Linked DNA regions of Streptomyces ficellus. The protein of the gene in region 2 binds, or shares a complex with, the protein of the main gene of each other region. Links are inferred from orthologs where the notes say so. Each region holds a gene or a part of one and is shown on either strand. Other genes may lie near its edges.

What was found.
Region 1: the proteins of prfA (region 2) and EIZ62_RS14820 are in contact, whole or in part, in a crystal structure (PDB 2B3T), measured with the Escherichia coli proteins. The link is inferred for Streptomyces ficellus from one-to-one orthologs.

The regions. Positions count from the first base shown.
Region 1 is NZ_CP034279.1:3,358,933-3,369,521, reverse strand. The notes cover bases 4,146-7,070. They hold EIZ62_RS14820 (putative protein N(5)-glutamine methyltransferase), read right to left. Parts: upstream 6,042-7,070; coding sequence 5,250-6,041; downstream 4,146-5,249. Other genes in these bases: EIZ62_RS14810 (DJ-1/PfpI family protein), read right to left, coding at 6,723-7,070; EIZ62_RS14815 (MarR family winged helix-turn-helix transcriptional regulator), read right to left, coding at 6,223-6,726; EIZ62_RS14825 (hypothetical protein), read right to left, coding at 4,146-4,854. Also shown: EIZ62_RS14860 (hypothetical protein), read left to right, coding at 31-873; EIZ62_RS14855 (hypothetical protein), read left to right, coding at 981-1,247; EIZ62_RS14850 (PIN domain-containing protein), read left to right, coding at 1,244-1,654; EIZ62_RS14845 (SRPBCC family protein), read right to left, coding at 1,704-2,153; EIZ62_RS14840 (DUF397 domain-containing protein), read right to left, coding at 2,188-2,424; EIZ62_RS14835 (helix-turn-helix domain-containing protein), read right to left, coding at 2,421-3,257; EIZ62_RS14830 (hypothetical protein), read left to right, coding at 3,414-3,833; more of EIZ62_RS14825, read right to left, coding at 3,919-4,145; more of EIZ62_RS14810, read right to left, coding at 7,071-7,328; EIZ62_RS14805 (aspartate aminotransferase family protein), read left to right, coding at 7,537-8,949; EIZ62_RS14800 (GntR family transcriptional regulator), read left to right, coding at 9,016-9,696; EIZ62_RS14795 (hypothetical protein), read left to right, coding at 9,862-10,512; EIZ62_RS14790 (SLATT domain-containing protein), read right to left, coding at 10,563-10,589. UniProt on the Escherichia coli protein: Methylates the class 1 translation termination release factors RF1/PrfA and RF2/PrfB on the glutamine residue of the universally conserved GGQ motif, i.e. on 'Gln-235' in RF1 and on 'Gln-252' in RF2.
Region 2 is NZ_CP034279.1:2,297,491-2,302,481, reverse strand. The notes cover bases 1-2,800. They hold prfA (peptide chain release factor 1), read left to right. Parts: upstream 1-760; coding sequence 761-1,840; downstream 1,841-2,800. Other genes in these bases: prmC (peptide chain release factor N(5)-glutamine methyltransferase), read left to right, coding at 1,902-2,783; rpmE (50S ribosomal protein L31), read left to right, coding at 438-656; EIZ62_RS09735 (LCP family protein), read left to right, coding at 1-305. Outside these bases: EIZ62_RS09715 (L-threonylcarbamoyladenylate synthase), read left to right, coding at 2,812-3,459; EIZ62_RS09710 (arsenate reductase/protein-tyrosine-phosphatase family protein), read left to right, coding at 3,456-4,094; EIZ62_RS09705 (serine hydroxymethyltransferase), read left to right, coding at 4,198-4,991. UniProt on the Escherichia coli protein: Peptide chain release factor 1 directs the termination of translation in response to the peptide chain termination codons UAG and UAA.

The DNA.
Region 1 (10,589 bases), 1.1 Mb from region 2 along the record:
GGGGCGCGACACCAGGAGCACTACCTCCCGATGCGTGTTTACCGTACCGCGCCCACCCGCGCCTTCACCACTTTCAGCAACGCCCTGCTGCGCGATGCCACCATTTCGTGGTGCGCGGTGGGCCTCCTCGCCTATCTCGTCAGCCTTCCGAACGGCGCCAAGGCGAGCATCCGCAAGCTCTCTGACCAGCGCAAGGAAGGCCGCGACCGGATCGGCGCCGCTCTCCGGGAGCTGGAGGAGGCCCGCTATCTGCGCCGCCTGACGCGCCGCGACCGCATGGGGCAACTGCGCACGGAGTACGAGGTCTTCGACACCCCGTACGACCCCGAAGCCTCCCATCCCGGCCCCGCCGCCGCGCCCGCCGCAGGCCCCGCTGCCGCGCCCGTGCCCGAAACGGCCGGAAACCCGGCCTCCGGCGACCCGGACCACGGCGCTCCTGGCCCGCTCCCTCCGGGAGAAAAGACGGGGGTGAAAGAACCTCCCTCCCCGGCGGCCCGGTTGCTCACCTCGCTGGGCCGCAGCGATCCACGGCTCGCCCTCGGGGAGGGCGAGGCGGAACGGCTGAGGACCCTCGTCGAGGAGTGGTGGGCGGTCGGCGCCAGTGACGCCCTGATCCGCGAGGCGCTCACCTCCGGCCTGCCCGCTCGCGTCCACGCCCCCGCCGCCCTGGTGGCCGACCGTCTCCGCCGCAAGAAGCCCGCACCGCGCCCCACGGCCCCCGTGCGCCCCGAGTGCGGCGTCTGCGGCGCGCCGGTGCCCGAGGGGGCCTCCTGCACCCGCTGTGCCCCCGCCACGCCCGCCGTCGCCGGGTTCGTCGCGGCGGCACTGCGCGGCGGCGCGTCGGTCCGGCAGGTCCTGCGCCGCCGCCGCTGAGAACTCCCGGCCGCCGACCGGCGGCCGGGTCCATCGAAAAGAAACGGAGTGCCATGACCATCGCACTCGAACGCCCCGAGGTGGTATACCGCCGGTATACTGTCACCGTGGCAGATACGACGATCAAGGTTGACCCGGCGGTACGTGACCGTCTCCAGGAGCTCGCCCGGGATCGCGGCATCACCATGCGCGACCTGGTCGCGCAGCTCGCCGGTGCGACGCCGACCAAGGAAGAACTGGCGCAGCGGCGCGAGGAGACCAAGGCGTACGTCGAGGAGCACTTCCTCGGCGGGCCCTACACGGAGCAGGACGCGTCGGCCGGGCAGCAGCTCTGGGCGGACGTGGTCTCCGGGCGCGTCGGGGAGGTCCAGTGAAGAAGGACCAGTACCCGCTGCCGCGCGCGATCGTCTTCGACGACACCGCCGTGCTGGCGCTCGGCGCCGGCAACCGCATGGCATCGCGCCTCGTCGTCGAGGCCGAGAATGACGCCACCCTGAGGATCTACATCCCGGCCCTGTCCCTGACCGCCGCCGAGAGCGAACGGGCGGGCGTCGCGGAACACGTGGGCGCCCTGCCGTCCGTGGACATCACCGGTCTGGACTTCTCCGGCGCTGCGGCGGTCGGCAAGCGCCTGCGCGTCCATGGCGACGAGTGGAGCAGTGCGCACGCCGTGCACCTGGCCCAGCCCTCGGTGGAGTGGCCTCGGGGCCGACCGGTACTCAGCGCCGACCCCAAACGCTACCGGGGGACCGGCGTGCGGGTGATCGCCATCGAGAAGTAGGCCCGCCGACGACTGTGGGGCCCGGAGCGCGCCCGGGCCCTGTGGCCGACTACGGGCGTGCCTCCAGGATGTCCTTGAGGTGCTGCTCGTTCTTCGGCAGTTCCTTCTTCACATGCGGGCGGACCATCAGCGGCACGAGCACCTTCCCGATGCCGTGCGACTCGAAGTCCAGGTCCAGCGTCACGCGCGACCGCTCGCCGTCGCCGATCGGCTCGACCGTCCCCTGCACATGGCCCCGGACAGGGCCGTCGATCCCGTCCATACGGAAGCGCCGAGGCGGGTCGTACTCGCTCATCTCCATGGTCATCGGCATCCGCCGACGGCCCATCTGCCGGGTCACCATGACCCGGGAGCCCAGGCCGCCGGTGGGGCCGCCTCCGGCCGGGGTGACCGACAGGGCGCTCTCCTGCCACTCGGGCATGTGGGAGGTGTCGGTCAGATAGGAGAAGACGTCCTCGGGACGACGCGAGATCTCGACGCTCTGCCTGATCGCGGACATGTCGCCCCCTTTCAGGTGATTCCTACTGATAACCCTACTCGGCCCAGTCGAGGAAGGACCCCCAGGCCGCCGGGGTGACGGCGAGGACGGGACCGCCCGGGTTCTTGGAGTCACGGACGCGCACGGTGTGGGGGCAGGCGGCCACCTCGACGCAGTCGCCGCCGCTGGAGCTGCTGTACGAGGACGTACGCCAGTCGAAGGCCACTTCGACGCACTCGCCACCGCTGGGGCTGCTGTAGCTGGACTTGAACCACCGCAGGGTGCTGGTCATCTCGCCTCTCCTGCCAACCGCTCGATGAGGCCCAGTGATTCACGTGGATCCAGGGCCTGTGCTCGGATCCTCGCATACCGCTGGCCGTAGCTGCTGACCTTTGTGGGCTCCTTGATCAACAGGCTTTCGTCCTGGGGTTCCAGGTACGCGAGGTGAGAGTGTTCCGGGGTTTCGATCAGTGTCATGCCGCCGTATGCGCCAGCGTGCTCCCCGCTCAGCCCGCAGTCCAGTGGCAGCACCTGAACCGTCACGTTCCGCCTCCGCGCGCACTCCGCGAGATGCAGCAACTGCCCCCGCATGACCTCCGCACCGCCGATCGTGCGGCGCAGCACCGACTCCTCCAGCACCAGCTCGACCAGCGCCACCGGTTCCCGCTCGAACAGCTCCCTGCGCGCCATCCTCGCCTCGACCAGCTCCTCCACCCGCCGCTCCGGCAGCGGCGGGTACCCACCGCCGATCAGCGCCCGCGCGTACGCCTCCGTCTGGAACAGCCCGTGCACCACCAGCGTCGCGTACAGCGACAGGCTCACCGCCTTCTGCTCCAGCAGCGCGTAGTTCTTGAACTGCTCCGGATACTTGTCCAGCCGGACATACAGCCGCGCCTGCTCGAACAGGCCCAGTCCGTCGCCCAGCACCTTCTCCAGCTGCTCCAGCATCGCGTCGCTCGCCGGCTGGGCGCAGGTCTCCATGGCGCTCACCGCCGCGCCGGTGAAACCGATCTCCTTGCCGAGCTGGTCCTGTGTCCACCCTTTCCGGACGCGCATCTTGCGTGCCATGTCCGCCACGAGCCGCGTCGCCGGACCCGCCGTTTCCTTGTTCTCGGTCCGCGCCAAATTGCGTCACCGCCTCGATTCAACCGGTCTCAACCGGTCACAACCCGTCCCCGCCGAATTCGACTGCTGCCGGACGCCTTTTCCGCAGGTCAACGCGGTTTCTACGGGCTTCCGCAGTCGTGGAGAACGCTAGCCGTGGCGGTCCACGATGTCCCTGTGAATGCGTCAAATCGCCACCCACGAATCGAATGGATTCCGGCGTCCGGATTCCAACTCCGCAAGGCGGGCGTCCAATTCGACGCCGTACGCGTCGACGGGGACGACGGGCGCCGCGCCGCCGACCTCCTGGAGCACCTGACCGGCGGCGACCCGGGGCCCGTCGTCATCGAGGCGAACGGGCGCCGGGGCGTCTACTTCTTCCTCCCTCCGGGCAGCTCGGCGGGCCGTGCCTGGCCGTCCGGCGCGACACCGTTCAACGCCTGCCACGGCACGGTGAGCTATGTGCCGGTACCCGCGCTGCACGGGAACACCTGGCCCCTCAGCTGGCGCTGCCCGCCCCCTGCCGACGGCCGGTTCGTCCACCCCGCCCTGCTCCGCAGCACGGTGCTCGCCCTGGAACGCCTGCTGTCCTCTTGAGGTCACGGCTTCGCCCACCTGAGTCCGCACCGACCCGAAGTGGGCGACTGCCCTGCCCTGGTCAGCCGCAGGAGCGTCGATGGTGTCAGTCGCCCTGGCCGTACAGGCCGGCCAGCTCGGACCCGTCGGCCCAGTGGATGTTCGTGATCTTGTTGAGCGTGTTCGGGTCGCTCACGTACGGCTCGGCTCCGCTCTCGAAGAGCGCCCAGACGTGCTCGTTGCCGTTGGAGTTGCCGTACGCCAGGCCCTCCATCATCGAGGGGGCGCGCATGCAGAAAGCCGTCCCATCGGTGATGTCCGTCTCGTACGACGTGGGCCGCACCCACACGTTGCTGCGCTTGTCGCGGCCGTACGACGTGGCGAAGATGTACTTGTCGCCCACGACCGCCATGCCCTGGGTCTTCGCCGGCACCCAGCGCTTCTTGCCGGTGTACGTCAGCGCACCGGTGCTGCTCGTCGAGTACTGCCACATGCTTTCGTGGCTCGTGTCGGAGAAGTCGCCGGTCCACAAGGTGGTGCCCTCGCCACCGCCGAGTCCGAGGAACGAACCCTTGCCGGCGATGTCCTGCGTACCCTTCGGCTGGATCACCTTGTTCGTGTTGGCGCCCGCCAGCTCCGCACGCACGGTGGCGGTCGACCAGTACTTCACGCCGCCCTCGCCGCTGACGTACACGTGACCACCGGTCACGACTATGCCGCCCGCGTGGGTGTTGGGGATCAGCATGTGACCAAGGCTCTCGCCCCGGCGGGGGCCGCTCAGGGCGATGCCCCAGATCGCGCTCGCGCCGGAACCGCTCGAGTGGTACGCCGAGATCAGCAGGACGTCTTCGCTCGTCCCGTCCCAGTCGTTCCAGTACGCCAGACCCTGCGGAACGAACCCGCCGCTGTACAGACCCGGCGGCACGGCCACACTGTTGTGGAACGTGCTGTCGTACGTCTCGCCGGCGGACGGCCCGGGGTAGAAGTCCTGGGTTCCCGTCGTCGTACGGCAGTTGGCGTCCTCGGCCGCCGCCGATGCCAATGCCGATGCCGGTGCCGATGTAGAGGCCGATGCCGACTGTGCGGGAGCGGTCATAACGGCGGCACCAGCCACTAGCGCGGCGATCGCGATGGACGTCGTTATCCGGGTGGGCAGCATGTTGATTCCCCTTCGGGGTCGCGGGCATGGAGGTACTTGGGCGTGCTTGATCGCGCGTATGGTGCGCTCCCGCAAGCTAGATCCAACGTACATTCGTTCGCATATTGTCCAGTGCGTTGGCCACGAACGTTGACCGGGTCCTGCGATGTATCCGTGAATGTTCGGTGTCGGGGTTTTTCCGCACTTCAAACTCAACTGCCGCCGAATTTGCGCCTGTTACACCCTGGCCGGCACGAGTACCCCGAACCACCATCACACCGCCGTCTTCCGCCCGGACGTCACACCCGTACCGCGATGACCACCGTGGCGTACAGGTCCTCGCACGTCACCACATGCGCGGCCAGCCCGGCGGCGGCGACCACCCCGGTGGCGGCGGCGGCCTGGTGCTCGCTGGTCTCGAACAGCAGGCTCCCGCCCGGCGCCAGCCACCCGGGCGCTTCGGCGGCCACCCGGCGCAGCACGTCCAACCCGTCCGCGCCCCCGTCCAGCGCCACCCGCGCCTCGTGCACCCGCGCCTCGGCGGGCAGCAACTGCACCTCCTCCGTCGGGACGTACGGCACATTGGCCAGCAGTATGTCGACGCGGCCCCGCAGCGCCGCCGGGAGGGGGTCGTACAGGTCGCCCTCGTACACCCGCCCTCCCGCCGCGGTGACGTTCCGGCGGGCGCAGCGCACGGCGGCCGGGTCGATGTCGGCCGCGTGCAGTTCCGCCTCGCCCAGGGCCGAGACGAGGGCGGCGCCCAGCGCGCCGGTGCCGCAGCAGAGGTCCACCACCACGGGCCGCCGGGCCGGGGTGAGGGCCGCGGCCCGGGTGACGAGGAACTCGGTGCGTCGGCGCGGGACGAACACGCCGTCGTCCACGGCGACGCGCAGACCGTGGAACTCGGCCCAGCCCAGCACGTGTTCAAGGGGATGGCCGACGACGCGACGCTCGATCATGGCGTCGAGCTCGTCCGGCGTGCGGGCGGTGGACAGGAGCAACTCCGCCTCGTCCTCGGCGAAGACGCAGCCGGCGGCACGCAGCCTGGTGACGGTGGAGGAGAACGATACGGATACCGGTGTTGCTGACATGGGAAGCGCAAGCCTTTCGGGACGCCTGGGGGCGCTCCCGTGCGACTCGACGACCCGTGTCTACGAAGTGCGGGAGGGGAGAGCCCTGCCTGACCTGGCGTTGATGGGTCTCACCTCCTCGGTGGGTCTCCTGCGGAACGCGGCAACACTACCCGACGTCCGCCCGACGGCCGGTACTTCCTCAGGGACGCGCGGGCCCGCTTGAGGGCCCGCCCGCCGCCCCGCCCGAAGGCCCGGCCGTGAGGGAGTCCAGCGCCTCCGACAGCCGCTCCAGGACCCGTGCCGTCTCGGTGAAGGCCTCCACCCCCAGCTCGGCGGCGAGACGGGTCGCGAACTCGGCATGGCCCGGTTCTATGCGGGCGATCGTCCCCCGGCCCAACTGCGTCGGGGCGAGGAGCTTGGAGCGGCGGTGCGCCGGGTTCGGCCGGTACTCCGCCAGGCCCTCGTGGACCAGCAGGTCCGCGATCCGCTGCACGCTCTGCCGGGTGATGCCCATCGCGCGGGCGATCCCGGAGACCGGCAGCGGCTCGGACAGCACCGCCCCGAGGACCTGCCACCATGCGGCGGTGATCCCGGCCGGCCTGGCCAGCTTCTCGGAGACGCCGAGGAACTGGCCGTTCAGCCGGAACACCCCCAGCGCCGTCCGGCTGAGCAGGTCCTGGAGCTCCCTCTCGGCACGGCTCACGAGTTCAGCTCCTCGAAGGCGGCCGGGTCGGAGTCGTGGAACAGCCGGTACCAGGCGTCGAGCTTCGCGCCCTCGAACGCCCCCATCCTGCCCAGGACCTCGCGGGCGAAGGCCACCGGCTCCGTGGGCCCGGCCGTGATGAGGTCGCCGTCGGTGACCGCGTCCGTGTCGACGTAGTGCTCGCCGCCCTTGTAGCCCGTCGCCGCGAGGTAGAAGGAGACGGCGCTGGTGTGCGGCCGGTCGTCGAGCAGGCCCTCGCGAGCCAGGCCGGCGGTGGCCCCGCATATCGCGGCCACCGGCACACCCGCGTCGAGGAAGGCCCGCGCCGCGGTGGCGAAGGGCGCCAGGTCCTCGCTCGTGTCCCAGAGGTCGGCGCCCGGGAGGATCAGCAGCGCGCTGTCCTCGGGCCGCAGCTCGGCCAGGGCGAGGTCGGGGGTGATGCGCAGTCCGCCGACGCTGGTCACCGGGCCGGTGGTGGGCCCGACCGTGCGGATGTCGAACCCGCTGCGGGCCAGCCACGCGGTGGCGTGCCCCGTCTCCCAGTCGGCCAGCGTGTCGTAGATCGCGAGATGGACGGTCTTGCGCGTGTCGGTGCCGGACATGGAGTTCTCCCTGACTGGAGCGTCGGTGAAGCTGCGGTCGTGCCGATGACAGAATGCTGTCATGACGACAGTATGCTGTCAATGCCTTTCTCGGGCCCCCCATGCCTTTCAACGGGCCCCTCCGCCCGACACCCTGCCGACCTCCGCGCCTTCCGCCATACAAGATGGCCATACCGGCGCCCACCTGCGCGTCCTTACCCTGGGCGGCATGACCCCTCATGCCGCACCCGTCACCGCTGCCACCACCGCACCCGCCGCCCCGGGCGTTCCCGATCCCCAGGCCGGTGCAGCCGTTAAAGCCGCCGACCGCGCCCACGTCTTCCACTCCTGGTCCGCCCAGGGGCTGATCGACCCGCTCGCCGTGGCCGGCGCCGAGGGGGCGTACTTCTGGGACTACGAGGGGAACCGCTACCTCGACTTCACCAGCGGCCTCGTCTACACCAACATCGGCTACCAGCACCCCCGGGTCGTCGCCGCGATCCAGGAGCAGGCCGCGAAGCTGACGACCTTCGCGCCCGCCTTCGCCATCGACGTACGCTCCGAGGCCGCACGCCTCATCGCCGAGCGCACGCCGGGCGACCTCGACAAGATCTTCTTCACCAACGGCGGCGCCGAGGCGGTCGAGAACGCCGCCCGCATGGCCCGGCTGCACACCGGCCGCCCCAAGATCATGAGCGCCTACCGCTCGTACCACGGCGCCACCTCCACCGCGATCAACCTCACCGGCGACCCGCGCCGCTGGGCCTCCGACACCGCCTCCGCCGGCGTCGTGCGCTTCTGGGCGCCCTTCCTCTACCGCTCGCCGTTCTACGCCGAGACCGAGGCGCAGGAGTGCGAGCGCGCCCTGGCGCACCTCGAGGACACCATCGCCTTCGAGGGGCCGCAGTCCATCGCCGCGATCATCCTGGAGACCGTCCCCGGCACCGCCGGCATCATGACCCCGCCGCCCGGCTACCTCGCCGGCGTGCGCGAGCTCTGCGACCGGCACGGCATCGTGCTCGTCCTCGACGAGGTCATGGCGGGCTTCGGCCGCACCGGCGCCTGGTTCGCCGCCGACCACTTCGGCGTCGTCCCCGACCTGCTGACCTTCGCCAAGGGCGTCAACTCCGGGTACGTGCCCCTCGGCGGGGTCGCCATCTCCGAGAAGATCGCCGCCACCTTCGACAAGCGGCCCTACCCCGGCGGCCTCACCTACTCCGGGCACCCGCTCGCCTGCGCGGCCGCCGTCGCCACCATCCAGGTCATGGAGGACGAGAAGGTCGTCGAACAGGCCGCCCACCTCGGTGAGAACGTCCTCGGCCCCGGCCTGCGCGCACTCGCCGAGCGCCACCCCTCCGTCGGCGAGGTGCGCGGCCTCGGCGCCTTCTGGGCGCTGGACCTCGTCCGGAACAAGGAGACGCGCGAGCCGCTCGTCCCGTACAACGCGCAGGGCGAGGCCAACGCCCCCATGGCGGCCTTCGGCGCGGCCTGCAAGAAGAACGGCCTGTGGCCCTTCATCAACATGAACCGCACCCACGCCGTCCCCGCCTGCAACATCACCGAGGCGGAGGCCAAGGAGGGGCTCGCCGCCCTCGACGCGGCCCTCGCGGTCGCCGACGAGCACACCGAGCACACCGCGTAACCGCCTCAATGCGCCCCCTCCGGCTGGCTTAAGGTGTCCGGAACCGGACGGAGGGGGCCAGAAGCCATGCCCGCGAGCGGAGCTGTGACCCGCAACACCCTGCGACAGCAGGTGGCGGACGCGCTGCGTGACGAGGTGCTCGCGGGGCGTCTCCAGCCGGGCCAGGAATTCACGGTCAAGCACATAGCCGACCAGTACGGGGTGTCGGCGACGCCCGTGCGGGAAGCGCTGGTCGACCTCACCGCCCAGGGCCTGCTCGACTCCGACCAGCACAAGGGGTTCCGCGTCCACCGGTTCACCGTCGAGGACTACCGGGGCATGGTCGAGGCCCGCGCGCTGATCGTCGACGGCATCTTCCGCCGCCTGTGCGACCGGACCGGCGCCCTCCACGTCCACGGGGCGCCGCTCGTGTCGGTACGGCGCCGGGCGGAGGAGGCGGCGCGGGCGGCCCGCGCCGGGGACCTCGACATACTGATCGGCTACGACCTGCGGTTCTGGCGCGAGCTGAGCGGCTTCGTCGCCAACAGCTACATAGCCGACTTCCTCCACCGGCTGCGCGTCCAGGCCTGGGTGTTCGCGGTGCCCCACCTGCGCGCCGCCCGCGAGCCCGGCGCGTGGCTGTGGAACGGCCACGAGGAACTCGTCGACGCGGTGACGCTCGGCGACCCGGACGCCGTAATGGCGGTCGTCGACGCGTACAACGCGCACTCGATGCGGTGGGCCGACCACCTGGACGGGCGGCGCTGACGCCCCCTACCGCTCGTGCCGACGGCTCTTACCGCTCATGACGGGTGGGTAGGGGATGTGCACCCGAGCCGCACCCGACCGAGTCGCACCGAGCCGCACCCGAGCCGCACTAATCTGTCCCGGCCGTCTGCCGTAGCCGCCCAACTGAAGGAGAGCGAGTCTCCCTTGGCCTGTGACCTGTGGTTGGTCCCCCTCGTCGACGTGCTGTGCCACAGCCCCGACAACCCCTTCGCGGAAGAGATCGCCGCGTACGACAAGGCCCTCACCGAGGCCGGTCTGCCGACCGTGCCCGTCTTCGCCTACATGCCGGGCCTGTCCGGCGACGTCGCACCGGTCGCCGGTTTCGACTACGACGCCCTGCACTTCCTGCGCCGCGCCTACCTGCTCCAGATCTGCGGTCTCGCCGTCACCCCGGTCGACGAACTGGGCGGCGACTACGAGCAGCTGCTCGAGATGTTCGAGTCGACGGCCCAGCAGTCACACCTCGTGTGGCACTACGACCACGCGGGCGCGTACGTCCCCGTCGACTTCCCCGCTCCGCTGTCCAACGACGAGCTGCTGGCGGGCGGCGGTCCGCTCGGCTCCGCCCAGGGGCTGCTGCGCGAACTGGAGTACGTCGCGCCGTCGATCGGCATCGACCCCGCCAACCCGCCCGCCGCGCCCCACCCGCCGGAACGCCCGACGGCCCTGGAGGAGCCCGCCGGGCCGGTCCCGTACGACGACAGCCCCTTCGCCCGCGAACGGCACGTGTGGCTCGGCCTGCACGCGGCGGCCACCCGCAGCCTCGCACAGGGCTCGATGATCATCTTCAGCTGACCGCCCGGCGGACCCGGGGGACATCCCGGGCCCGCCGCGCCCCCCGCGGTTCAGCGGGGCTCCGGCGGGCGCTGGCG
Region 2 (4,991 bases):
TCTTCACCAGCCCCAAGAAGCTGTGGAACCTCGCCGACACCGCCACCAAGGCGATCAAGCCCGACTCCGAGCTCGACAGCGTCAAGGAGCTGTCCGACTTCGCGGGCGGACTGAAGCAGCTCGGCGCCGACGACGTCCACATGATCACGCTCCCGGTACGGTACGACCCGGCCGACCTCAACCGCGTCGTCCCGCTGAAGAACCAGTCCCAGCAGGTCTGGGCGGCCCTCAAGGCCGACCGGCCGATCCCCGCCTCGGCGACGAAGGACGCCGCCACCGGCAGCGCCGCGGGCGTGGTCAAGTAGCCCGGAATAGATTCGGCCACCCCCCGGTTTTGGGAGATACGGCCGGTCCTGGCAGACTGGTACGTCGGCCCCGGTTCACGCACGCGCAGCCCGCACGAGCGACCCGGCGCCCTCCCGAAACTAGGAGACACCTTGAAGCGCGAGATTCACCCCGAGTACGTCGAGACGCAGGTCAGCTGCACCTGTGGCGCGTCGTTCACCACCCGCAGCACGATCCAGAGCGGCGCCATCCGCGCCGAGGTCTGCTCCGAGTGCCACCCGTTCTACACGGGCAAGCAGAAGATCCTCGACACCGGTGGCCGCGTGGCCCGCTTCGAGGCCCGCTTCGGCAAGAAGGCTGCCGCCAAGTAGCGAGCCACTGCGCCGGTCTCCGGCCGCCCCGCCTGACGGGGTGGCCGGGACCGGCGCTTTGCCGTCTTCCACAGCAGCCATTTCGCGATACCAGGAGCCCGGAGATGTTCGAGGCGGTCGAGGAACTGATCGGCGAGCACGCCGATCTCGAGAAGAAGCTTGCCGACCCGTCGGTCCACGCCGACCAGGCCAACGCCCGCAAGCTCAACAAGCGCTACGCCGAGCTGACCCCGATCGTCACCACGTACCGCTCCTGGAAGCAGACCGGCGAGGACATCGAGACGGCCCGCGAGTTCGCCGCCACCGACCCGGACTTCGCCGCCGAGGTCAAGGAGCTGGAGAAGCAGCGCGAGGAGCTGACCGACAAGCTGCGGCTGCTGCTCGTCCCGCGCGACCCCAGCGACGACAAGGACGTCATCCTCGAGGTCAAGGCCGGCGCGGGCGGCGACGAGTCCGCCCTGTTCGCCGGCGACCTGCTGCGCATGTACCTGCGGTACGCCGAACGCGTCGGCTGGAAGACCGAGATCATCGACGCCACCGAGTCCGAGCTGGGCGGCTACAAGGACGTCCAGGTCGCCGTGAAGACCAAGGGCGGCAACGGCGCCACCGAGCCCGGCCAGGGCGTCTGGGCCCGGCTGAAGTACGAGGGCGGCGTGCACCGCGTGCAGCGCGTGCCCGCCACCGAGTCGCAGGGCCGCATCCACACCTCCGCCGCCGGTGTCCTGGTGACGCCCGAGGCCGAGGAGATCGACGTCGAGATCCACGCCAACGACCTGCGCGTCGACGTCTACCGCTCCTCCGGCCCCGGCGGCCAGTCGGTCAACACCACCGACTCCGCCGTCCGCATCACCCACCTCCCGACCGGCATCGTCGCCTCATGCCAGAACGAGAAGAGCCAGCTCCAGAACAAGGAGCAGGCCATGCGCATCCTGCGCTCCAGGCTGCTCGCCGCCGCCCAGGAGGAGGCCGAGAAGAACGCCGCCGACGCGCGCCGCAGCCAGGTGCGCACCGTCGACCGGTCCGAGAAGATCCGGACGTACAACTTCCCGGAAAACCGCATCTCGGACCACCGGGTCGGCTTCAAGGCGTACAACTTGGACCAGGTGCTCGACGGAGAGCTCGACCCCGTCATCCAGGCGTGTGTCGACGCCGACTCCGCGGCCAAGCTCGCCGCCGCCCAGTGACACCCGCCGCCCCGTAACGACCGACCGCACCACACACACCCGCTCAGCCCGGAGGACCAGCGTGCAGCAACATATTGGGGGGCGACCCCCAAGCCCTCGCAGTGTGCTGCTTGCCGAGGTGGCCCAGGCCACCCAGCGGCTGGCCGACGCGGGCGTGCCCTCCCCGCGTTTCGACGCCGAGGAGCTCGCCGCGTTCGTGCACGGCGTCAAGCGGGGCGAGCTGCACAACGTCAAGGACGCGGACTTCGACGCCCGCTACTGGGAGACCGTCGCCCGCCGCGAGGCCCGCGAACCGCTCCAGCACATCACCGGGCGGGCGTTCTTCCGGTACCTGGAGCTCCAGGTCGGGCCCGGCGTCTTCGTGCCGCGCCCCGAGACCGAGTCGGTCGTCGGCTGGGCCATAGACGCCGTACGGGCCATGGACGTCGTCGAGCCGCTCATCGTCGACCTGTGCTCCGGCTCCGGCGCCATCGCGCTCGCCATGGCCCAGGAGGTGCCGCGCTCGCGCGTGCACGCCGTGGAGCTGTCCGAGGACGCCCTGGTGTGGACGCGGAAGAACGCCGAGGGGTCCAGGGTCACCGTCCACCAGGGCGACGCCCTCACGGCCCTCCCCGAGCTCGACGGCCAGGTCGACCTGGTCATCTCCAACCCCCCGTACATCCCCCTCACCGAGTGGGAGTACGTCGCGCCCGAGGCCCGCGACCACGACCCGGAGATGGCGCTCTTCTCCGGCGAGGACGGCCTCGACACCATCCGCGGCATCGAGCGCACCGCCCACCGGCTGCTGCGCCCCGGCGGCCTCGTCGTCATCGAGCACGCCGACACCCAGGGCGGCCAGGTCCCGTGGATCTTCAACGAGGAGGCCGGCTGGGCGGACGCCGCCGACCACCCCGACCTCAACAACCGCCCGCGCTTCGCGACCGCGCGCAAGGCGACGCCATGACAGAGCACGTGTACGAGGAGGCCCCCTGATGGCACGGCGATACGACTGCAACGACGCGACCGACCGCACGACCGGCCTGCGTGAGGCCGCGTCCGCCGTCCGCCGCGGCGAGCTCGTCGTGCTGCCCACCGACACCGTGTACGGGATCGGTGCGGACGCCTTCAGCGGCGAGGCCGTCGCGGACCTGCTGGAGGCCAAGGGGCGCGGCCGCAACATGCCCACCCCCGTGCTGATCGGCTCCCCGAACACCCTGCACGGCCTCGTCACCGACTTCTCCGAGCAGGCGTGGGAGCTGGTCGACGCCTTCTGGCCCGGCGCCCTGACGCTGGTCGCCCGGCACCAGCCGTCGCTCCAGTGGGACCTCGGCGACACCCGCGGCACCGTCGCCATCCGCATGCCGCTGCACCCCGTCGCCATCGAGCTGCTCACCGAGGTCGGCCCGATGGCCGTCTCGTCCGCCAACCTGACCGGGCACCCCGCGCCGGAGGACTGCGACGCCGCGCAGGGCATGCTCGGCGACTCCGTGTCCGTGTACCTGGACGGCGGCCCGACCCCCGGCATCGTCCCGTCGTCGATCGTCGACGTCACCGGCGAGGTCCCGGTCCTGCTGCGTGCGGGCGCCCTGTCCGTCGACGAGCTGCGCAAGGTGGTACCCGACCTCGAGGTGGCCAATTGACCGCCCCTGAGGGGCGTGGCATAGGCACGGATAACGCGTTCCGCATCCTCCACGTCAGCACCGGCAACGTCTGCCGCTCGCCCATCACCGAGCGGCTGACCCGCCATGCCCTGTGCGACCGCCTGGGCGACCCGATGGGCGGCGGCCTGATCGTGGAGAGCGCCGGCACCTGGGGCCACGAGGGCGCCCCCATGGAGGCCAACGCCGAGATCGTCCTCGCCGACTTCGGCGCGGACGCGAGCGGCTTCGTCGGCCGCGAGCTGCTCGACGAGCACGTCATCCGCGCCGACCTGGTGCTGACGGCGACCCGCGACCACCGCGCGCAGGTCATCTCGATGGGCCACTCGGCGGGGCTGCGGACGTTCACGCTGAAGGAGTTCACCCGGCTGGTCCGGGCGATAGATCCGGCCACGCTGCCGGACCCCCGCGACGACGGCATGGTCGAACGCGCCCGCGCCCTGGTCCGCGCCGCCGCGGCGCTGCGCGGCTGGCTCCTCGCCCCCAGCGCGGACGCGGACGAGGTCAACGACCCGTACGGCGCGCCCATCACCTTCTTCCGCTCCGTCGGCGACGAGATCAACCAGGCCCTGGACCCGGTGGTCACGGCCCTGACAGGGGTGCCGACCCGGCATTGAGCCGTGGCGCCCGCCCCGCAGCACGCGTGGCGCCGGCGGGGCGTTTCGGTGGGGGCGGGCCTACATTGGGGGTGACGGGGCCCGTCCACGCCTGGAGCCACTGATGCCGGTCACCGCTGCCGCCGAGGTGCGGACGACGAGAGATGCGTACGAGGCGGATGCCGACGTCCTGCGACGGCGGGATCCCGAGATCGCCGACGTCCTGGCGGGGGAGGGGGCGCGGCAGGCCGACGGCCTCCAGCTGATCGCCGCCGAGAACTTCGCCTCGCCCGCCGTGCTCGCCGCGCTCGGCTCACCGCTCGCCAACAAGTACGCCGAGGGCTATCCCGGCGCCCGCCACCACGGTGGCTGTGAGTACGCGGACGCCGCCGAGCGGATCGCCGTGCGGCGGGCCACCGAACTGTTCGGGGCCGAGCACGCGAACGTGCAGGCGCACTCCGGCTCCTCCGCCGTCCTCGCGGCGTACGCGGCCCTGCTGCGGCCCGGCGACACCGTGCTGGCGATGGGCCTGGCGTACGGGGGCCACCTGACGCACGGGTCGCCGGCGAACTTCTCCGGCCGCTGGTTCGATTTCGTGCCGTACGGCGTGGACGCCGAGTCCGGGCTCATCGACTACGAGCAGGTCCGGGCCCTCGCGCACGAGCACCGCCCGAAGGCGGTCGTGTGTGGCTCGATCTCGTACCCCCGGCACATCGACTACGCCGCGTTCCGGGAGATCGCCGACGAGGTCGGGGCCTGCCTGATCGCGGACGCGGCGCACCCCATCGGGCTGGTGGCCGGCGGCGCGGCGCCCAGCCCCGTCCCGTACGCCGACGTCGTCTGCGCGACGACGCACAAGGTGCTGCGCGGTCCGCGCGGCGGTCTCCTGCTGTGTGGCGCGGAGCTCGCCGAGCGCGT